3 regions of the Streptomyces sp. NPDC092370 genome follow, and region 2 is predicted to be linked to each of the others. Evidence: predicted binding sites of a transcription regulator. Region 2 holds the regulator's gene; each other region holds the start of a gene.
What was found. The regulator HrcA, encoded in region 2, represses chaperone genes, less so after heat shock. The targets are predictions, from matches to a motif close to TTNGCACTCNGNNNNNCNGAGTGCNAA.
Positions count from the first base shown of each region.

Region 1: a site for HrcA is predicted at 1,839-1,865, ahead of groL (chaperonin GroEL). Genes of this name have one in related genera too.
Region 3: a site for HrcA is predicted at 2,547-2,573, ahead of groES (co-chaperone GroES). Genes of this name have one in related genera too.

Region 1 covers NZ_JBIVQO010000003.1:149,838-157,360, forward strand. The annotation lists gene thrC (threonine synthase) at 1-600, shown strand, start outside; gene ACIQHQ_RS11885 (MoaD/ThiS family protein) at 711-986, shown strand; gene ACIQHQ_RS11890 (cold-shock protein) at 1,434-1,637, shown strand; gene groL (chaperonin GroEL) at 2,027-3,649, shown strand; gene ACIQHQ_RS11900 (NADH:flavin oxidoreductase) at 3,827-4,990, shown strand; gene ACIQHQ_RS11905 (carboxylesterase/lipase family protein) at 5,080-6,636, shown strand; gene ACIQHQ_RS11910 (hypothetical protein) at 6,647-7,216, opposite strand; gene ACIQHQ_RS11915 (hypothetical protein) at 7,231-7,380, opposite strand; gene ACIQHQ_RS11920 (hypothetical protein) at 7,440-7,523, opposite strand, start outside.
Region 2 covers NZ_JBIVQO010000001.1:541,108-548,630, reverse strand. The annotation lists gene dnaJ (molecular chaperone DnaJ) at 119-1,252, opposite strand; gene hrcA (heat-inducible transcriptional repressor HrcA) at 1,252-2,268, opposite strand; gene ACIQHQ_RS02375 (MBL fold metallo-hydrolase) at 2,440-3,171, shown strand; gene ACIQHQ_RS02370 (DUF3097 domain-containing protein) at 3,203-4,012, shown strand; gene hemW (radical SAM family heme chaperone HemW) at 4,019-5,251, opposite strand; gene ACIQHQ_RS02360 (SpoIIE family protein phosphatase) at 5,279-7,399, opposite strand.
Region 3 covers NZ_JBIVQO010000008.1:292,909-300,431, reverse strand. The annotation lists gene ACIQHQ_RS25005 (hypothetical protein) at 1-236, opposite strand, end outside; gene groL (chaperonin GroEL) at 398-2,023, opposite strand; gene groES (co-chaperone GroES) at 2,139-2,447, opposite strand; gene ACIQHQ_RS24990 (polysaccharide deacetylase family protein) at 2,617-3,360, opposite strand; gene ACIQHQ_RS24985 (polysaccharide deacetylase family protein) at 3,357-4,295, opposite strand; gene ACIQHQ_RS24980 (methyltransferase domain-containing protein) at 4,415-5,578, shown strand; gene ACIQHQ_RS24975 (LacI family DNA-binding transcriptional regulator) at 6,084-7,145, opposite strand; gene ACIQHQ_RS24970 (glycoside hydrolase family 3 N-terminal domain-containing protein) at 7,318-7,523, shown strand, end outside.

The sequences.
Region 1 (7,523 bases), on a different contig from region 2:
TACGCCGAGGGCTCCAAGACCCTCGCGTACGAGATCTGCGAGCAGCTCGGCTGGCGGCTGCCCGACCAGCTCGTCGTGCCGATCGCCTCCGGCTCGCAGCTCACGAAGATCGACAAGGGCCTGCAGGAGCTGATCAAGCTCGGTCTGGTCGAGGACAAGCCCTACAAGATCTTCGGCGCGCAGGCCGAGGGCTGCTCGCCGGTGTCGACGGCGTACAAGGCCGGGCACGACGTGGTCCGCCCGCAGAAGCCGGACACCATCGCCAAGTCCCTCGCCATCGGCAACCCGGCGGACGGGCCGTACGTGCTGGACATCGCGCGCCGCACGGGCGGTGCCGTGGAGGACGTGAACGACGAGCAGGTCGTGGACGCGATCAAGATCCTCGCCCGGACCGAGGGCATCTTCGCGGAGACCGCCGGCGGTGTGACGGTGGGTGTGACGAAGAAGCTGATCGAGAGCGGTGTGCTCGACCCGTCGAAGACGACCGTGGTACTGAACACCGGGGATGGTCTCAAGACGCTGGATGCGGTGGCGGGCACGGGTCTTTCGGCGACCATTCGTCCCAGCCTGGATGCGTTCCGGGCGGCTGGGCTCGTCTGATCGTTGATCCCTGCGGGCCGGTGGGGGTCGTTCGCGCCCACGCGGCGGAGCCGTGGATCGGCACAGCCCCGCGCCCCTAGGTTTGTCACCCAACCGGAGGTTTTGAAGACATGAGCGTCACCGTTCGCATCCCCACCATCCTGCGCACCTACACCGGCGGTCAGGCCGAGGTCGCCGCCGAGGGGGCGAATCTCGGCGAGGTCATCGCCGATCTGGAGAAGAACCACACCGGGATCGCCGCCCGGGTGCTGGACGACCAGGGCAAGCTGCGCCGGTTCGTCAACGTGTACGTCAACGACGACGACGTGCGGTTCGAACAGGGGCTGGAGACGGCGACGCCCGACGGTGCCGGGGTGTCGATCATTCCCGCCGTCGCCGGCGGCTGAACCCGGTCGACCGGCCCGATTATTACCTTCGGTAACGGCTGTCACTGAGAGTTCACCGAATTGCCCCCTCCGTGAGAGAAGCGGAGGGGGCAATTCTGTGTGATTGAGCGCGATACAGTTGGGGAACACGATCCCGATCCTCTGATCGGAACCCTGAATTCCCTCCGCGGGCCCGACAAGATGTAGCCAAAGTGTGCGCATCTTTTGCGGCTTTTGTTCTCTTTGTGGAGCCCGATTTGCCCTGAATTCGGGCGAATTCTGCCTACATTCCGGACCCTGCGCGTCCGGAATTCTCGTCCGATTGACCTGTTGCAGACGGCAGTTGGACAGATACATTCGGCCGCGGTCGACGCGTTCCGGCGCACGCCCCCAACCGTGGGGGGTGAGGTCTGACCCGGGTCCGCGAAGTGTGGATCTGTGCAAGGGCCAGTAATAGGGGAGTTAGGCATGGCTCAGGGCACCGTCAAGTGGTTCAACGCGGAGAAGGGGTACGGCTTCATCGCGGTCGACGGTGGTGCGGATGTTTTCGTCCACTACAGCGCGATTCAGATGGACGGCTACCGCACCCTTGAAGAGGGCCAGCGGGTCGAGTTCGAGATCTCGCAGGGCCAGAAGGGACCGCAGGCCGACATGGTTCGCGTCTCTGCCTGAACGCGCACCACGACCAACGCTCAAGCGACCGGTCTTCTCAGAAGGGCCCGTACCCCCCGGGGTGCGGGCCCTTCGGCCTGTTCGGAACCCCTGCCGGGCGGCGTTCGCGGGGCGGCTGACGGCCCGTCCCGGTCCCGCCGGGCGCTTGCCCCGCCCGTCACCCGACCACCACCCCTCGTCGAGCCGGCTTCGCGGGCGCACCTTGCACTCGGAGGGGTCGAGTGCTAATCATTGCGTTAGCACTCTGAAGGTGAGAGTGACAACGTAAGGACCGGGTCGGTGAGGCCCACGGACCGGATGGGGCAAGGAACCAGCCGGTCGGGGCCGTCCGTCGCGGGCGCGGGCGCGGTCCGAAGTAATCACCCCCAGTCCTGGAGGGACCACTTCACATGGCCAAGATCATCGCGTTCGACGAGGAGGCGCGGCGCGGCCTCGAGCGCGGCATGAACCAGCTCGCGGACGCCGTGAAGGTGACGCTCGGCCCCAAGGGCCGCAACGTCGTCCTCGAGAAGAAGTGGGGCGCGCCCACGATCACCAACGATGGTGTGTCCATCGCCAAGGAGATCGAGCTCGAGGACCCGTACGAGAAGATCGGCGCCGAGCTGGTCAAGGAAGTCGCCAAGAAGACGGACGACGTCGCCGGTGACGGTACGACCACCGCGACCGTGCTCGCCCAGGCCCTGGTCAAGGAGGGTCTGCGCAACGTAGCCGCCGGCGCCAACCCGATGGCCCTCAAGCGCGGTATCGAGAAGGCCGTCGAGGCCGTCTCCGCCGCCCTGCTGGAGCAGGCGAAGGACGTCGAGACCAAGGAGCAGATCGCCTCCACGGCCTCCATCTCCGCCGCCGACACCCAGATCGGCGAGCTCATCGCCGAGGCCATGGACAAGGTCGGCAAGGAAGGCGTCATCACCGTCGAGGAGTCCCAGACCTTCGGTCTGGAGCTGGAGCTCACCGAGGGTATGCGCTTCGACAAGGGCTACATCTCGGCGTACTTCGCCACCGACATGGAGCGTATGGAGGCCGTCCTCGACGACCCGTACATCCTGATCGCGAACTCCAAGATCTCCAACGTCAAGGACCTGCTCCCGCTCCTGGAGAAGGTCATGCAGTCGGGCAAGCCGCTGCTGATCATCGCCGAGGACGTCGAGGGCGAGGCCCTGTCGACCCTGGTCGTCAACAAGATCCGCGGCACCTTCAAGTCCGTCGCCGTCAAGGCCCCGGGCTTCGGCGACCGCCGCAAGGCGATGCTGCAGGACATCGGCATCCTCACCGGCGGCGAGGTGATCTCCGAGGAGGTCGGCCTCAAGCTGGAGAACGCCACGATCGACCTCCTGGGCAAGGCCCGCAAGGTCGTCATCACCAAGGACGAGACCACCATCGTCGACGGTGCCGGCTCCGCCGAGCAGGTCCAGGGCCGGGTCAACCAGATCCGCGCCGAGATCGAGAACAGCGACTCGGACTACGACCGCGAGAAGCTGCAGGAGCGCCTGGCGAAGCTCGCCGGCGGTGTCGCGGTCATCAAGGCCGGTGCCGCCACCGAGGTGGAGCTCAAGGAGCGCAAGCACCGCATCGAGGACGCCGTGCGCAACGCCAAGGCGGCCGTCGAGGAGGGCATCGTCGCCGGTGGTGGCGTGGCCCTGCTGCAGGCCTCCTCGGTCTTCGAGAAGCTGGACCTGGAGGGCGACGAGCTGACCGGCGCCAACGCCGTGAAGCTGGCCCTGGAGGCCCCGCTCAAGCAGATCGCCGTCAACGGTGGTCTCGAGGGTGGCGTCATCGTCGAGAAGGTGCGCAACCTGCCCGTCGGTCACGGCCTGAACGCCGCGACCGGTGACTACGTCGACATGATCGCCGAAGGCATCATCGACCCGGCGAAGGTGACGCGCTCCGCTCTGCAGAACGCCGCTTCCATCGCCGCGCTGTTCCTCACCACCGAGGCCGTCATCGCCGACAAGCCGGAGAAGGCCGCCGCGCCCGCCGGCGGCGGCATGCCGGGCGGTGACATGGACTTCTGATCGACCTGACGGTTGATCGACGTCCTTACCGAGGGCGGCACCTCCTGTTCGGCAGGGGGTGCCGCCCTCGGGCGTATCCGGTGCGCCTGCGGTATGCGTCCGGGGCGTGATCGGGATCACGGCCGGGGCGGGATGGCGGGGGCGGGGCCGAGGGGTTGGAACGTACGCCCTATGCGCATGCACATACCCTCCGGTATCCGAAAGCGAGCCCCCCACGTGACTGTCGCCGCCTCCGCTTCCCGCGCCGCCGAAATCCTGTCCCGGCCCGTATCGCTGGGCGGCCTGACCGTTCCGAACCGGATCGTGATGGCGCCGATGACCCGTATGTTCTCCCCGGCCGGTGTGCCGGGCGAGGACGTCGTCTCGTACTACGCGCGCCGCGCCGCCGCCGGAGTCGGCCTGATCGTCACCGAGGGCACCTACGTCGGTCACGAGTCGGCCGGGCAGAGCGACCGTGTGCCCCGCTTCCACGGTGACGAGCAACTCGCCGGCTGGGCCAGGGTTGCCGAGGCGGTGCACGCGGCGGGCGGCACGATCGTGCCGCAGCTGTGGCACATCGGCATGGTCCGCAACCAGGGTGAGCCGCCGGTCGCCGACGCCCCGGCCGTCGGCCCCTCCGGCCTGCGCATCGGCGCGACGGAGCCCACCGGGGAGGCCATGACGCAGGCCGACATCGACGCCGTCATCGGCGCGTTCGCCGAGGCCGCGGCCGCCGCGGAGCGCATCGGGTTCGACGGCGTCGAGATCCACGGCGCCCACGGCTACCTGCTCGACCAGTTCCTCTGGGAGGGCACCAACCGCCGCACCGACGCCTACGGCGGCGACCGGGTCGCCCGTGCCAAGCTCTCGGAGGAGATCGTCGCGGCCGTCCGCGAGACCGTCTCCGCCGACTTCCCCATCATCTTCCGCTACTCCCAGTGGAAGCAGGGGGCCTACGACGCCCGCCTCGCCGAGACGCCCGAGGAGCTGGAGGCCATCCTGACGCCGCTGGCCGCCGCCGGTGTCGATGCCTTCCACGCCTCCACCCGCCGCTACTGGTTGCCCGAGTTCGACGACTCCGACCTCAACCTGGCCGGCTGGACCAAGAAGCTCACCGGCAAGCCCGCCATCACCGTCGGCTCGGTCGGTCTGAACGGCGACTTCATCAAGGCCTTCCAGGGCCAGGGCGCCGAACTGGGCGACCTGGACAACCTCCTCGACCGCTTCGAGCGCGACGAGTTCGACCTGGTCGCCGTCGGCCGCGCCCTGCTCCAGGACCCCGAGTGGGCCCGCAAGGTGCTCGACGGCCGCTTCGAGGACCTCGCGCCGTACGACCCGGCGTCGCTCAAGACCCTCAGCTGACCCTGCCTCCGAAGGGCTCTGGATCTGCTTGCGTCAGTCAAGGACACTGACCTGGCTCCTGTTCACTCGCAGTCGCTGAGGAGATCCAGATGACGACGACCGAGTCCCGCCCCCCGGCGGACGGCCCCTCCGAGCAGCCCGGACCGGTGGTGCGCACCACCGCCGGTGCCGTCCGGGGGCGCAGGGAGGCGGGGCTCGCGGTCTTCCGTGGCATCCCCTTCGCCGCGCCCCCGGTGGGCGAGGCCCGCTTCATGCCCCCGCGGCCCGCCGACGCCTGGGACGGCATACGGGGCGCGTACGCCTTCGGCCCGCCGCCCCCGCAGGATCTCGGCAATCTGGGCGGCCCGGGCCTGATCGAAGTGCCCCACGGCGACGAGTGGCTCACGGTCAACGTCTGGACACCCGAGCCCGACCCGAGCGCCCACCGGCCGGTGATGGTGTGGATCTACGGCGGCGCTTACAAGCTCGGGCACTCCGGCAGCCCCGGCTACGACGCCCGGCACATCGCCGCCGACGGCGACGTGGTGGTCGTGTCCCTCAACTACCGCCTGGGCATGGAGGGTTTCGCATCGATCGAGGGCGCGCCCGCCAACCGGGGGCTGCTCGACCAGGTGGCCGCGCTGGAGTGGGTGCGGGACAACATCGAATCCTTCGGCGGCGACCCCGGCCAGGTCACGGTCTTCGGGGAGTCCGCGGGAGCCGGTTCGGTCGCCTCGCTGCTCTCCATGCCGCGTGCGACCGGCCTGTTCCGGCGGGCGATCGCCCAGAGCGTGCCGGGGACGTTCTTCTCCGACGCGCTGGCCCGGGACATCGGTGCCGCCCTCGCCGCCGAGCTGGGCCTGCGCCCCACGGTCGCCGACCTCTCGACGATCGATCCGCGCCGGCTGACGTCGGCCGGGGAGACGCTGAGCGCCAAGATGCTCCAGCGCGTCGACCGCTGGGGCCAGGCGGCGCCCACGGTCACCCCCTTCTCCCCGGTGGTCGACGGCGAGATCCTGCCGACGACCCCGTGGCAGGCGCTGGCGTCCGGTTCGGCGAAGGACGTCGACCTCCTCGTCGGCCACAACCGCGACGAGTACCGCCTCTTCATCGCCTTGGCGGGCCAACTCGGCCGGATCACCGACGAGAGGGCGGCCTCGGCCCTCCGCCTCTTCGCTCCCGGACCCGACGGCGAACAGGCCTACCGCACGGCCTTCCCCGACGCCTTGCCGGGCGAGCTGTACGAACGCGTCCAGACGGACTGGCTGTTCAACATGCCCTCGCTGCACCTGGCCGAGGCCCAGCGCGCCGGTGGCGGCAGCGCGCACGTCTACGAACTCACCTGGCCGGCCCCGGGCAGCGGCGGTGCGCTCGGCGCCTGCCACGGCCTGGACATCCCGTTGCTGTTCGGCACGTACGGGGCGGACCTGGGGCTGCTGCTGTTCGCGGGCGTGGAGCCGTCCGCCGAGGCCGAGGCGCTGTCGTCCCGCTTCCGCTCGTCCTGGACGTCCTTCGCGAGGACGGGGGACCCGGGCTGGCCGGCGTACGACGACGAGCGGCGGCTGGTGCAGGTGCTGGACGCGAAGCCGGTGGTCACGGCCTATCCGGAGGAACGGTCGCGGCGCCTGTGGGAGGGGCACGAGTTCCGCCCGCTGCCGCTGCTGTGATCCCGGGTGGTCAGAGGTTGCCCATGGGCTCGATGTCCACTTTCACCGGCGTCCCCCACACCCGCAGCACCTCGTAGTCGGTGAACTCGTGCACCAGCCGGTAGGCCATGGCGGCCCGGGGAGCCTTGCGCTGGGCGGCGATGAACAGCTCGGCCTCACGCCGGTCCCGGCGCGGGGTGCCGCACAACTGCCAGGTCTGACCGTTCCACAGCTCCGCCAGCCAGCGCTGCTGGGGCTGGGGGCGGTCGCCGCGCACGCCGTAGCGGGACTGGGCGGGTTCGGCGGGCCGGTACTGGGGGGCGGGGCCGTTGAACTCGTTCCGGCGGGCCGTCCTGCGCCGGGTCTCGCACAGCAGGCACCGGTCAGGGGCGCTCTCGTCGACCGGGCCGGTGGGGTGTTCCGGGCAGCGCGTGGTGGGCGCCGCGGTCGTGACGCTGTCCTCCAGCAGGTCCAGGGCGCGCTTCAGGTCGGCCTTGACCTCGTGCAGTTTGGCGTCCGGGGTGTCGGAGCCGAGGGCTTCCCCGTGCTCACCGAGAAGACGGAGGGCACGGCCTAGGGCGGTGAGCTGGGCGTGGTTCATGACGCCCATTGTCCTCAGTCGGCGTAGTCCTTGACGCTGAGCGGGTCCTTCGTGCGGACACGGCCGTCCACGTATGCGAGCCGCACGTGATCCGGGGCCGCGTTGGCGAGAGCCTCGAAGTCTTCGATGGGCATCAGCGGGCGGTCAGCGGTACCAGGGGGCATCGTGGTGCCTCCTCCCTTCCATCGTGCCCTGGGGGAGTGACGCCGCGCCGTTGGAGCCGTCATGTGTGTGCCTCCTCTTGCCGTCGCCGGGACATCGCGGCGCGGATCTCGGCCGCACGGTCGTGGATCGTGGGGGCGCACAG
Region 2 (7,523 bases):
GCCTCAACGCCCGTTGAAGGCATCCTTCAACCGCGAGAAGAGCCCCTGCCGGCCCGGCTGACCGCGCCCACCCGGGGCACAACCCCCGGACCCCCGGCAGCACCCCCCAGCACCCGCCTCAACGCCCGTTGAAGGCATCCTTCAACCGCGAGAAGAGCCCTTGCTGGCCGGGCTGGAACTGGCCCGTGGGGCGCTCCTCGCCGCGGAGCTTGGAGAGCTCGCGCAGCAGGCGTTCCTGCTCGGGGTCGAGCTTCGTCGGGGTGGTGACCTCGACGTGGACGATGAGGTCGCCTCGTCCGCCGCCGCGCAGGTGTGTGACGCCCCGGCCGTGCAGCGGGATCGACTGGCCGGACTGGGTGCCCGGGCGGATGTCGACCTCTTCGAGGCCGTCGAGCGTCTCCAGCGGCACCTTCGTGCCGAGGGCCGCCGCCGTCATCGGGAGCGTGACCGTGCAGTGCAGGTCGTCGCCGCGGCGCTGGAACTGCGCGTGGGGCAGCTCGTGGATCTCGACGTAGAGGTCACCGGCCGGGCCACCGCCGGGGCCGACCTCGCCCTCGCCGGCGAGCTGGATGCGCGTGCCGTTGTCGACACCGGCCGGGATCTTGACCGTGAGGGTGCGGCGGGACCGGACGCGGCCGTCGCCCGCGCACTCGGGGCACGGCGTCGGGACGACCGTGCCGAAGCCCTGGCACTGCGGGCAGGGGCGCGACGTCATGACCTGGCCCAGGAAGGACCGGGTGACCTGCGAGACCTCACCTCGGCCGCGGCACATGTCACACGTCTGGGCGGAGGTGCCCGGGGCCGCGCCCTCACCGTTGCAGGTGTTGCAGACGACGGCCGTGTCGACCTGGATGTCCTTGGTCGTGCCGAAGGCGGCCTCGTCGAGCTCGATCTCGATGCGGATCATGGCGTCCTGGCCGCGGCGGGTGCGCGAGCGCGGTCCGCGCTGCGACGCCGTGCCGAAGAACGCGTCCATGATGTCCGAGAAGTTCCCGAAGCCGCCGGCGCCGAAGCCGCCCGCGCCGCCGCCGGCCTGCGAGAGCGGGTCGCCGCCGAGGTCGTAGACCTGCTTCTTCTGCGGGTCCGACAGCACCTCGTAAGCGGCGTTGATCTCCTTGAACCGCTCCTGGGTCTTCGGATCGGGGTTGACGTCCGGGTGCAGCTCGCGGGCGAGCCGCCGGAAGGCCTTCTTGATCTCTTCCTGCGACGCGTCGCGGCGCACGCCGAGTACGGCGTAGTAGTCCGTGGCCACTACGACTCCGCCAGGATCTGTCCGACGTACCGTGCCACTGCGCGTACCGCTCCCATCGTTCCCGGGTAGTCCATGCGGGTCGGTCCGACCACGCCGAGCTTGGCGACTGCCTCGCCGCCCGAACCGTAGCCGACCGACACGACGGACGTGGAGTTGAGTCCTTCGTGGGCGTTCTCGTGACCGATCCGTACGGTCACGCCCGGATCCTGCGCCTCGCCGAGCAGCTTGAGGAGCACGACCTGCTCCTCAAGCGCCTCCAGCACCGGCCGGATCGTGAGGGGGAAGTCATGACCGAAACGGGTCAGATTGGCGGTGCCGCCGATCATCAGCCGCTCCTCGTTCTCCTCGACGAGCGTCTCCAGGAGTGTGGAGAGCACCGTGGAGACCGTACCCCGGTCCTCGTGCTCGAACGCCTCCGGGAGATCCTCCACCAGACTCGGCACATCCGCGAAACGGCGGTTCGCCACGCGGCTGTTGAGGCGCGCGCGCAGATCCGCGAGCGAGGCCTCGCCGAAGGGCGCCGGGCAGTCGACCACCCGCTGCTCGACCCGCCCGGTGTCCGTGATCAGCACGAGCATCACCCGCGCGGGCGCCAGGGAGAGCAACTCCACGTGCCGCACGGTCGAGCGGGTCAGCGACGGGTACTGCACGACGGCGACCTGACGCGTGAGCTGCGCGAGCAGCCGTACCGTGCGCGCCACGACGTCGTCGAGGTCGACGGCACCCTCGAGGAAGTTCTGGATCGCGCGCCGCTCGGGCGCGGTCATCGGCTTGACGCCGGCGAGCTTGTCGACGAACAGCCGGTAGCCCTTGTCCGTGGGGATGCGCCCGGCGCTGGTGTGCGGCTGGGCGATGTACCCCTCGTCCTCGAGGGCCGCCATGTCGTTGCGGACGGTGGCCGGGGAGACGCCGAGGTTGTGCCGCTCGGTGAGGGCCTTGGAGCCCACCGGCTCCTCGGTGCCGACGTAGTCCTGGACGATGGCGCGCAGCACCTGAAGCCTGCGTTCACTGAGCATCGCGCACACCTCCAGATGTCTGAGCCTGCTGCCCTGCCGGTCCGGCCTGGCACTCTGCGGGTGCGAGTGCCAGCATTCCCCGGGCCCAGTGTACGGCGGTGGGGTACACCCCCGGCAAGGCTGGTCGTGCGGCGCCGTGCCCCGGGCGGGGCGCACCGCTAGCGTCGCCGTATGACGGTGACTTGGGAAGACCTCGGATGGGAGCGCGTGGCCGCCGGGGTGGGGCGGTGCCGGCTGCCGGTGTGGGACTGCACGGCGGGGCTGGTGATCGGCGAGGGCGCGGCCCTCATGATCGACGCGGGGTCGAGCCTCGCCGAGGGCGCTAAGTTGCGGGCGCAGGCGCGGGCGGCCGCGGGTCACCGTGTGACGCATCTCGCGCTGACCCATCCCCACTTCGACCATGTCTTCGGGGCGGCGGCCTTCACGGACACCGAGGTGTTCGGCGCGGTCGGCGTGGACGCGGTGCTGACGCGGGTGCGGGACCGGGAGGAGCTGCGCGCGGACGCGGTACGCCACGGCCTGGCGGCGCCCACGGCCGGGGAGGCGGCGGAGCGGCTGGCTGCGCCCGGCCATCTGGTCTCCGGCGAGTGGACCCTCGACCTGGGCGGCGGCCGGCAGGTGCTGCTGGCGAACGTCGGCCCCGGGCACACCGCGCACGATCTGGCGGTGCTGGTGCCGGGAGATCCGGAGGTGGTGTTCTGCGGCGATCTGGTCGAGGAGTCCGGCGAGCCGCAAGCGGGCCCCGACGCGGTGCCGTCGCACTGGCCGGCCGCCCTGGACCGGCTGCTCGGCCTGGGCGGCGAGGACGCGCTGTACGTACCCGGTCACGGAGCGGTGGTGGACGCGGCGTTCGTGCGGGCGCAACGCGACGCGCTGGCGGCGCGTTTCGGCGTGTCGCGGTGATCGCCGTTCGCCTTCTCCTATCGTCGTTCGAATGCGCCAGTACTCCGCCGACCTGACCCCGCCGTGGAAGAAGCCCGAGCCGGTGCCCGAGGTCGCGGCGGAGCCGGGTCTGGTGGTGGAGGAGCCGGTGACCGGCTTCTGCGGTGCGGTGATCCGCTGCGAGGCGGGCACGGTGACGCTGGAGGACCGCTTCGGCAAGCACCGGGTGTTTCCCATGGAGCCGCGCGGCTTCCTGCTGGAGGGCAGGGTGGTGACCCTCGTCCGCCCGGCTCCGGGCGGTCCCGCGCGTCCCACCCGCACGGCCTCCGGGTCGGTCGCCGTCCCCGGCGCGCGCGCCCGCGTGGCCCGCGCCGGCCGCATCTACGTCGAGGGCCGCCACGACGCCGAGCTGGTCGAGAAGGTGTGGGGCGACGACCTGCGCATCGAGGGCGTGGTCGTGGAGTACCTGGAGGGCGTCGACGACCTCCCGTCGATCGTCGAGAGCTTCGCCCCCGGCCCGGACGCCCGCCTCGGCATCCTGGTCGACCACCTGGTCCCGGGCTCGAAGGAGTGGCGCATCGCACGGTCCGTCACCAGTGACCACGCCCTGGTCGTGGGCCACCCGTACATCGACGTCTGGGAGGCGGTGAAGCCGTCGTCCCTGGGCATCGGGGCCTGGCCCCGCGTCCCACGCGGCCAGGACTGGAAGACGGGCGTGTGCAGGGCACTGGGCTGGCCGGAGAACACCGGGGCGGCCTGGCAGCGGATCCTGTCGGGGGTGCACTCGTACAAGGACCTGGAGCCGGAGCTGCTGGGCAGGGTCGAGGAACTGATCGACTTCGTCACGGCACCAGCGCCCTGAGCTGCCTCAGTCCACCAGGTCCCGCACCACCCCGTCCGCCAGCAGCCTCCCCCGCAGTGTCAGCACGGCCCGCCCCTGCTCGTACGGACCTTCCTGCAGCAGCCCGTCCGACAGCGCCCTGCGCGAAGCGGCGAGCCCCTCCTCGCGCAGCAAGGAGAGCGGCACCCCCTCCCGCAGGCGCAGCTCCAGCAGGATCCGCTCCACCCGACGGTCCTCACCGGACAGCAGCTCACGCCCGGCTCCCGGCGACCGCCCCGCCGCCAAGGCCCCGGCGTACGCCCCGGGATGCTTCACGTTCCACCACCGGACGCCGCCCACATGACTGTGCGCACCGGGCCCGGCACCCCACCAGTCGGCCCCCCGCCAGTACAGCTCGTTGTGCAGGCAGCGCCCGGCCTCGGAGGTCGCCCAGTTCGACACCTCGTACCACGCGAAGCCCGCGCCCGAGAGGACCTCGTCCGCGATCAGGTACCGGTCGGCGTGGACGTCGTCGTCGGTCATCGGCACCTCGCCCCGGCGGATCCGGCGGGCCAGCTGCGTGCCCTCCTCGACGATCAGGGCGTACGCGCTGACATGGTCCGGCCCGGCGCCCAGCACCGCGTCCAGCGAGGCCCGCCAGTCGTCGTCGGACTCGCCGGGGGTGCCGTAGATCAGGTCGAGGTTGACGTGCTCGAACCCGGCCGCCCGGGCCTCCGCCACACACGCCTCGGGCCGCCCCGGCGTATGCGTGCGGTCCAGCACCCTCAGCACGTGCTGCCGCGCGCTCTGCATCCCGAAGGAGATCCGGTTGAAGCCCCCCTCGCGCAGAGCCGCCAGGTACGCGGGGTCGACCGACTCCGGGTTCGCCTCCGTCGTGACCTCGGCGTCCTGCGCGAGCCCGAACTCGTCCCGGACGGCCTTCAGCATCCGGACGAGGTCACCGGCGTCCAGCAGCGTGGGTGTCCCGCCGCCCACGAAGACCGTCCGCACCGGCCGCGGATCGTCCCCCAGCACCTTGCGCGCCAGCCGGATCTCGTCGGCCAGCGTCTCGGCGTAGTTGTCCCGGGAGGCGAGCACGCCGCCGGTGCCGCGCAGCTCGGTCGCGGTGTACGTGTTGAAGTCGCAGTAGCCGCAGCGGGTCGCGCAGTACGGAACGTGCAGGTAGAACCCGAGCGGGCGGTCGGCGGCCCCGGCGAGCGCGGACGCGGGCAGCGCGCCGTCGTCGGGGACGGGCTCGCCGTCGGGGAGTGCGGAAGGCATGTCCTCCATTGTCCAGCACCCGAGCGCTCACTCCGCCTGGAGCACCAGCAGCGCGAGATCGTCCGCCGGGGGCCGCGCCCCGAAGTCGTGCACCAGCCGCTTGATCCGCTCTGCTATCAGCTCCGCGTCCAGTCCGGCGCACCCGGCCAGCGCCGCCGCGAGACCGTCCCCGTCGTCGAACTGGCGGGAGCCCGAGCGGCGCTCGGTCACGCCGTCGGTGACGCACAGGAGCGTGTCGCCGGACCGCAGCTCGAAGGTCTCACTGGTGTAGGTGGCGTCCTCGACGACGCCTAGGAGGGTCTGCGGCGTCGCTGCCGTGTGGACCTCGCCACCCGCCCCGAGCAGCAGGGGCAGCGGGTGCCCGGCGGAGGCGACGGTGCAGCGGACACCGCCGTCGAAGGGGACGAGTTCCCCGTACAGCAGGGACAGGAACCGCGTCTGGGGGCCGTCACCGGGCGGGGTCGGCCGCGCGCCCGCGGCGACCAGCGCCCGGGCCGCCGCGTCGGCGGCCTCCGTGGCGTCGTCGAGCAGAAGCTGGTTGAGACGGTCCAGCACGTCGGCGACCCGATAGCCCTCGCGGGCCAGCAGCCGCAGCCAGGGCCGGGCCAGGCCGATCACGACGGCCGCCTCGGGCCCCTTGCCCTGGACGTCGCCGACGGCGAAGCACCAGCGGCCGTCGCCGGCCGGGAACAGGTCGTAGAAGTCACCGCTCGGCCCGCCCTTGTCGCACGGCTCGTAGACGAGGGCGCTGCGCACGCCGGGGATCTCGGCCACGGCGCCCGGCAGCAGCCCGCGCTGGAGTACGGCGCTGATGGTGGCCTGGCGGGCGTACTGGCGGGCGGCGCCGATGGCGAGGGCGACCCGGCGGCTGAGGTCCTCGACGAGGCCGGTGATCTCGTCGGGGAAGCCGGCCGTCCCGGACCGGCCGATGACGAGGGTGCCCAGCGGGCGTCCTCCGGCGACCAGCCGGTACGCGATGGCCGCGCCGGGCTCACCGATGTCGTCACCGAGCGCCTCGGCGGGCCAGGGGTAGGCGACGGGCCCGGACCCGCCCTGCTCCCGACCTCGCTCGAAGGGGGCCGCCCCCATCGGGTCGAACGGGTGCGGCGGGTCCTTCTCCAGGGTGCGGCGCAGTTCCTCGATGCGGTTCTCACTGCCGTGCCAGACCCGCGCGAGGCGCGGTCCGCCCGCGCCGGCTCCGCCCCTCCAGCCGTCACCGGTGGCCTCGTCCTCCAGCCACACCGCGCACCAGTCGGCCAGCCGGGGCACGATCAACTGCCCGGCGAGGGCCGCGACCAGGTCCTCGTCGAGCTGTCCGGCGAGCAGGTCGGAGGCCTCGGCGAGGAAGGAGAGGGCGCCGCGGCCGAGCCAGGCGCCATCGGGCCCGTGGCGTCCGTGCCGGCTCTCGTGCCGGTCCCGCCAGTCCCGCAGGTCGTTCCAGTCACGCAGGTCACGGGAGTCCCGCGGGGCGGGCCAGTCGCGTGCCTCTCCGCCCTGCCGCGAGTCCCATGTCTCCCCTCCCTCGCGCGAGTCCCACAGGTCTCCCCCGGCACGCCAGGCCCGGACGGTCTCCCCCGCCTCGCCGACCTGGCGTGGTTCGGGCGCCAGGATCTCCGCCACCCGCAGGCCACGCGCCAGCGCGTGCTCCCCGGCGTACGCCTCGATCTGCTCGCCCGCCGCGCACCCCCCGGCGGGCAGCCGCGCCCACACGGTCTTCCGCCCCGTGCGGTACGTGATCCCCCACGCCTCGCAGAGCGCGCCGACCAGCCGCAGGCCACGCCCGTACTCGGGTGTGTCGTGCGGTGTCTCCGGCTCGCTGCCGCGCGGGGCGCGGGAGGGGTGGTGGTCGGAGACCTCGACGACGAGCGCGGCCGTGTCCGGGGTGTCGCCTTCGAGTCGGCACTCCATCTCGACGTCGGTGCCGGCGTGCACGACGGCATTGGTGACGAGTTCGCTGACGACGAGCGCGGCGTCGCCGGCGAGGCGGTCGCTGAGGTGCCCGGCGCCGGGCAGGCCGAGCCCGGTCCACTCGGCGAGCGCCGCGCGCACCAGGGTGCGGGCGGCGCCCGGCGCGAGAGAGCTGCCGGACAGGGTCGCGTGCGCCCGCGTGCGCTCCTGTACGGGCGCCTCGGAGGCGGACCCGGGCATCGCACGGGCGGGCTCACGCGTATCGGGAGCGAGCGCCCCGGAGGACGGTGTGATCACCTCCGGGGGCGGTGCGGGCTCCTCGGAAACGGGCCCCTCCTGAACGGGCACGGGCGTCTCCCCAGCG
Region 3 (7,523 bases), on a different contig from region 2:
GTGCCGGTCACGCGGGTGACCGGGACGATGCCCGGGCCCTGCGCCAGCGACTCCAGGGGGCGTTCGGTACCGCCACCGCCGAGCCAGCGTCCCCGCAGGTACGCCTCGGCCATGGCGACGAGGTTCAGCTCCTCCAGCGGTGTGGTCCGGCCGCCTCTGCGCAGCCGGTCCTCGGTGAGTTCCGCGGTGCGCGCCAACGGATTACGGGACCGTTCCTCGTAGAGCGCCTGGCTCATCGCCACCCCCTTCTGCTCCGGTGTGTAGGAGGGCGCCGACCGGTGCGCCGGTTCCCTGATCGGCGGACGGCACGGCGAAGGCCCGGCATCCCGTCTCCGGGGTGCCGGGCCTTCGCTCGGGCTCGGGCGGCCTGACGTCGTCAGCCCTCAGCCGTCATGCCTCAGTGGGAGTGGCCGTGGCTGTGGCCGCCGGCGGCCGGCTCCTCCTCTTCCTTCTTCTCGACGACCAGGGTCTCGGTCGTGAGGAGGAGGGAGGCGATGGAGGCGGCGTTCTCCAGGGCGGAGCGGGTGACCTTGACCGGGTCGATGACGCCGGCCTTGACCAGGTCGCCGTACTCGCCGGTGGCGGCGTTGAAGCCCTGGCCCTTGTCGAGCTCGGCGACCTTGGAGGTGATGACGTAGCCCTCGAGGCCGGCGTTCTCGGCGATCCAGCGCAGCGGCTCGACGGCGGCCTTGCGGACGACCGCGACACCCGTGGCCTCGTCGCCGGTCTTGCCGAGGTTGCCCTCGAGGACCTTGACGGCGTGGACCAGCGCGGAGCCACCACCGGAGACGATGCCCTCCTCGACCGCGGCGCGGGTCGCGGAGATGGCGTCCTCCAGACGGTGCTTGCGCTCCTTGAGCTCGACCTCGGTGGCCGCGCCCACACGGATGACGCACACGCCGCCGGCCAGCTTCGCGAGCCGCTCCTGGAGCTTCTCGCGGTCCCAGTCGGAGTCGGTGGACTCGATCTCGGCCTTGATCTGGGCGACGCGGCCCTGCACGTCGTCCTTGTTGCCGGCGCCGTCGACGACCGTGGTGTCGTCCTTGGTGACGGTGACGCGGCGGGCGGAGCCGAGCACGTCCAGGCCGACCTGGTCGAGCTTGAGGCCGACCTCCTCGGAGACGACCGTGGCGCCGGTGAGGACGGCCAGGTCCTGCAGCATCGCCTTGCGGCGGTCGCCGAAGCCGGGGGCCTTCACCGCGACGGCGTTGAAGGTGCCGCGGATCTTGTTCACGACGAGGGTGGAGAGGGCCTCGCCCTCGACGTCCTCGGCGATGATCAGCAGCGGCTTGGAGGCGTTGGACTGGATGACCTTCTCCAGCAGCGGCAGGAGGTCCGCGATGGCAGAGATCTTGCCCTGCGTGATGAGGATGTACGGGTCGTCCAGGACGGCTTCCATGCGCTCCTGGTCCGTCACGAAGTACGGCGACAGGTAGCCCTTGTCGAAGGCCATGCCCTCGGTGAAGTCCAGCTCCAGACCGAAGGTGTTGGACTCCTCGACGGTGATGACACCGTCCTTGCCGACCTTGTCCATCGCCTCGGCGATGAGCTCGCCGACCTGGCTGTCCTGGGCGGACAGGGCGGCGACGGCGGCGATGTCGGACTTCTCGTCGATCGGGCGGGCCGACGCGAGCAGTTCCTCGGAGACAGCGGCGACGGCGGCGTCGATGCCCTTCTTCAGGGCGGCCGGGGAAGCACCGGCGGCGACGTTCTTCAGGCCCTCACGCACGAGCGCCTGGGCGAGCACGGTCGCGGTGGTCGTACCGTCACCCGCGATGTCGTTGGTCTTGGTCGCCACCTCCTTGACCAGCTGGGCACCGAGGTTCTCGTACGGGTCCTCGATCTCGACCTCACGGGCGATCGTGACACCGTCGTTGGTGATGGTGGGAGCGCCGAACTTCTTGTCGATGACGACGTTGCGGCCCTTGGGGCCGATCGTCACCTTGACCGTGTCGGCAAGCTTGTTGACGCCGCGCTCGAGGGCGCGACGGGCGTCCTCGTCGAACTTCAGGATCTTCGCCATGGGAGCGTGAGCCCTCTTCCGGAATCAGGGGTAACGGCACTGCGCCCCGGGCGCCCGGCTCAATAGCGATCGCGGGGGCCAGGGGCGCAGTTCAAAGCAATGTGCTTGGGGTGAATTACTTCTCGACGATCGCGAGCACGTCGCGGGCCGAGAGGACGAGGTACTCCTCGCCGTTGTACTTCACCTCGGTGCCGCCGTACTTGCTGTAGAGCACGACGTCGCCGACGGAGACGTCGAGCGGAAGACGGTTGCCGTCCTCGAAGCGGCCCGGGCCCACGGCCAGGACGACGCCCTCCTGGGGCTTCTCCTTGGCGGTGTCCGGGATGACCAGGCCAGAGGCGGTGGTCTGCTCGGCGTCGAGCGGCTGGACCACAATGCGGTCCTCGAGCGGCTTGATGGCAACCTTGGAGCTGGTGGTCGTCACGATCCGACCTCCCCCTTCGGAGATCTCACGGGGTTAACTGTCTGAGGTGGCGACCAGGTGGATCCGTCGTCGCGGGTGCCGGACCTGCCCGTCGCTGTGTTGGCACTCTCCTAGGGGGAGTGCCAGAGCCGAGACTATGACTGTGATTAGCACTCGGTCAAGCGGACTGCTAATTGCCCGCGGCGCGTCGGCCGGGTGTTCTCTCCAGGTGGTCCTCCAGCCGCCCCACCCGCAGGCCCCTCCGCTCGATCTCCCGCAGCAGCCGCACGGTCCGTTCCGTCAGGGTCGGGGAGTCCGTCTCGCCCGACGGGACCGAGACGATGTCCCCGGGCCGCAGCCCGGCGCGGCCACGGGTGTACGTCAGCTCACCCTCGGCGTTCAGGGACGCCCGCCACAGGACGACCGCCGTGATGCCGCAGTCGGCCGCGGCGCGCAGGGTCGTCGTGTCGTAGGTGCCGTAGGGCGGGCGGAAGAGGCGGGGGATGATGCCGAAGCGGGAGCGCAGTTTCTGCTGCTGGCCGCAGATCTCGGCGCGCTGGCCGGCGTAGGGCAGGCCGCGCAGGGCGGGGTGGTCGAGCGTGTGGTTCTGGATGGACGCGCCGACCGCGCGCAGCCGGGCGAAGTGGCCGTAGCCGGGCCCCACGACGCTGTCCGTGAGGAACATGCTGACGGGGAGCCGCCGCTCGCGCACGAGGGCGACGAAGCGGGGGTCGCGTTCGGCGCCGTCGTCGTAGGTGAGGAAGACGACCGGGTCTCGGGTGTCGACGCGGTCCACGACGGGCGGCAGCCGGCGGGGGCCGCTCACCGCGCCGGGGTCCTGGGCCCGCCCGTCGGAGGTGCCCGGCCGCTGCCCCGCCCCGGCACAGCCGGCCAGCAGGACGGCGCACAGCAGCGCGGCGGCCGGCCGCCTCACAGGTAGTCCTCCAGCCGCCCGACCGCGTAACCCTGGGCCGTGACCTTGTTGAGGAAACGGCGGACCATGTCGGCCATCGTGCCCTTCCACTGGTCGCGGCCCCGGAAGTGCGTGAGGACGATGTCGCCCGGGCGCAGCTTCCGGTCCGCCTCGCGGTACTCCCAGTGGTCGGCGAAGACCTCCTCGTTCCACAGGGGCACGTAGGCGATGCCGCAGGTCTTGGCGGCGCGCAGGGTCGCCCGGTCGTAGCTGCCGAAGGGCGGGCGGAAGAGGACGGGGCGTTTGCCGAACCGCCGCTCCATGTAGCGCTGCATGCCGCAGATCTCGCGCTTCTGCGCGCGGTACGACAGGCCGCGCAGGTCGGGATGGTGGAGCGTGTGGTTGTTCAGGACCACGCCCTGGGACTGCATCCTCCGGAAGTAGCGGGGGTCGTCCTTGACCAGGTAGCCGCTGAGGAAGGCCGTGTACGGGACGTCCAGGTCGCTCATCATCCGCAGGAACGCCGGGTCCTTCTCGGCGCCGTCGTCGATGGTGAGGAAGACGACCTTGTCCCGGGTGGGGACCGTGGTGAAGACGGGCGGGAGGTCCAGCTTCCGGTGGCCGTCCACCTCGAAGCCCTTGCGGGTCCTGATCCTGGGCTTCGTCGCGGGAGGCGGCGGGGCGGCCAGGGGGACCTCGCGCAGGTTCCAGCGGTGTGCGGCGGCGATCCGGGCGGCGTGCGCGGCGCGCAGCTTGGTGGCGTAGGAGTCGAGCGCTCGGGCCGGCGGCGCGTCGAGGGGCTGCTGGCCGCCGGCCGGGGTGACCCGTTCGCTGCCGCCGCCCTGCGCGCAGCCGGAGGCGATGGCGGCGAGGACGAGCACGGCCAGGACGATCCGCGCGCCGGCGGACGCCCGTCCCGATGCCCGGCTTTTGTCATTTTGTACGACTGCTCGCATGGTGCCGGATCCTCGCAGCCCTCTCCGGCTGATCCCGCCCCGACACCGCGGCCGGTGGCCCACCATCCACCGACTGGCCCACACGGTCCCCGGAAGCCGCCGTGGCCGACAATGATCGGGTGAACGACCTCGCTCCCCTCCTCAGCCCCGAAGGCCGCGCCCTCCTCGACGAGGTGCGGGACACCGATCCGGCGCAGGAGCTGGCCGTCGCGACCCGGCTGCGCCGCGAGCATCCCGCCGAGCTGGTGTCGGCGGCGCTGGGCCAGGCGCGGCTGCGGCAGCGGGCGGCCGTGAAGTTCGGGGCCGAGGACGCGGGCCGGATGTTCTTCACGCCGAACGGGGTCGAGCAGTCGACCCGGGCGAGCGTGGCGGCCTACCGGGCCCGGCGCATGGCCGACCTGGGCGTCACCTCGGTCGCCGACCTGTGCTGCGGCATCGGCGGTGACGCGATCGCGCTGGCCCGCGCCGGGATCCGGGTGCTGGCCGTGGACCGGGACCCGCAGACGGCCGCGGCGGCCCGGGCCAACGCCGACGCGCTGGGCCTGGCCGGCCTCATCGAGGTGCGCGAGACGGACGTCACGGAGGTGGACACGGCCGGCTTCGACGCCGTGTTCGTCGACCCCGCCCGGCGCGGCGGCCGGGGCCGGATCTTCGACCCCGAGGCCTACTCACCGCCCCTGTCCTGGGCGGTCTCCGCAGCCCGCCGAGCCCCCCGGGCCGCCGCGCTGAAGGTCGCCCCCGGCATCCCGCACGAGGCGGTCCCCGAGGACGCGGAGGCCGAGTGGATCTCCGACGGCGGGGACGTCAAGGAGGCGGTGCTGTGGTTCGGCACCGAGCCCGCGGCGGTCCGGGCCACCCTCCTGCCGGGCCCCCGCACTCTGCTCTCCCGCGGCCTGCCCGACCCCGAGGTCCGCCCGCCCGGCCGCTACCTGTACGAGCCCGACGGCGCCGTCATCCGCGCCCACCTGGTCGCCGAGGTGGCCGACCGGGTGGGCGGCGGGCTGCTCGACGCGACCATCGCGTACGTCACGGCCGACGCCCTGCACCCCACCCCGTACGCCACGGCCTACGAGATCACCGACCATCTGCCCTTCAACCTCAAGAGGCTGAAGGCGCTGCTGCGCGAGCGGCGGGTGGGCACCCTCACCGTCAAGAAGCGGGGCTCGGCGGTGGAGCCGGAGGAGCTCCGCAGGAAGGTCAAGCCGCAGGGTCCGCACGCGGCCACGGTGTTCCTGACCCGGGTCGCGGGGGCACCGGCGATGCTCATCGGGCACCCCGCCTGACCGTCACGGCTGTTCGGCGGCCCGGCGCAGCGGCTGTACCCGCTCCCGCTCGTTCCGGGGGGACGCCGCCCGTTCGACCGGCCGTCGCACCGGTCCGTACGCGGTTCGCTCCCAGGCCTGAGTGATCCGCGGTCCAGGCACCGAACGTCCCGTTCCCCTTCCACGACGACAGCGGGGCGCCCGGGCGGGCGATACACACCCGCCCCGCGCGACCCGCTCCACTGGCCGGTGACGCCGTACGCCGCCGTACGTCGGGGGGCGGGTCGTCGTCCCCGCCCGGGGCCATCCGCCCAGGGCTTCACCGACTCGGCGCGGGGGTGCGTCGGCGGCGTGCGAGGCGGGGCCGAGAGCGGCAGGGAGGCGACCACGGGCACTCCGGCCGGCGGGGGATGGCGGTGAGCCCGGTCTCAGGGAGCTCACCGCGGAACACACGAAAGTTTCGGCGGTGTATCCGATTGGCTTCGGTGCGGTGCGGAGGCATCCGGAAAACCCGCCGACGCAGCGCCTACGCCTCGGCGGGCCCCGCCGTGCTGCTGCGCACGACCAGGCTCGTCGCCAGCTCGACCCGGGTCGCCGGGGTCCCCTCGTCCCGCCCGAGGTCGAGGACCAGCTTGGCCGCGGCCTCGGCCATCTCCGTCAGCGGCTGCCGCACGGTCGTCAGCGGCGGCCCGACCCAGGGCGCCACCGGCAGATCGTCGAACCCGACCACGCTCAGGTCCTCGGGGATGCGCAGCTCCAGCTCGCGCGCGGCCTCGTACAGCCCGAGCGCCTGGAGGTCGTTCCCGGCGAAGACGGCGGTCGGCCGGTCCGGGCGGCGCAGCAGCTCCAGGCCCCGCCGGTAGCCGGCCTCGTGGTGGAAGTCGCCGATCGCGATCAGCTCGGGATCCACCGGCAGCCCGGCCGTCTCCAGCGCGGCCCGGTAGCCGTCGATCCTGGCCCGGCTGCACATCATCTGCGAGGGGCCGCTGATCGCGCCGATCCTGCGGTGTCCCAGCTCGACCAGATGCCGGGTGGCCGCGAGACCGCCCTGCCAGTTGGTCGCGCCGATCGACGGCACGTCGGCGCCGGGGTCGCCGGCCGGGTCCATCACCACGAACGGGATGGAGCGGCTGGTCAGCAGGGCCCGCTGCGACTCGTCGAGGCCGGACAGGACCAGGATCACGCCGTGCGGCCGGCGTGCGGCGACCTGGTCGGCCCAGGTCCGGCCGGGGGTGAGCCGCCCCGCGCTCTCGGACAGCACGACACTGAGCCCGGCGTCCCGCGCCACGTTCTCCACGCCCCGGATGACCTCCATCGCCCAGGCGCTCTCCAGCTCGTGGAAGACCAGGTCGATCAAGGGCGAGCGGGTCGCCTCGGCGCGGCGGCGCCGGTAGCCGTGGGCGCGCAGCAGGTCCTCGACGCGGGACCGGGTGGCCGGGGCGACGTCGGCCCGGCCGTTGAGGACCTTCGAAACAGTCGGCGCCGACACGCCCGCCTCACGGGCGATCTCGGCAAGCGTCGCGGTCTGCGCGGTGCGCCCCTGCGTCCGGATCTGCGTCCGGCTTTCAACGGGCTCCGGGGATGTCATGGCGGCGATCGTAACCCTGTCGGCCCCCTTGACGAAGTCCTCAGGGCGCCATAGGTTCCCGGAACATTCGACATACACATCGAAACATTCGTAGAAGCGGGCGCGGGAAACGATCGTCAGGAGCCTCCACGCGCTCGTGAGAGGGCCGTCCCGTCCACCCGACAGGAGCTTCATGACCACCGCGCCCTGGCGTGATCCCGCGCTGCCCGCCGCCGCCCGCGTCGACGACCTGCTCCCGCGGATGACCCTGGAGGAGAAGACCGCCCAGTTGTACGGCGTGTGGGTGGGCGCCGCGACGGACGGCGGCGGAGTCGCTCCGCACCAGCACGACATGACCGTCGAGCGCTCCGACGAGGAGTGGGACGAGCTGATCACCCA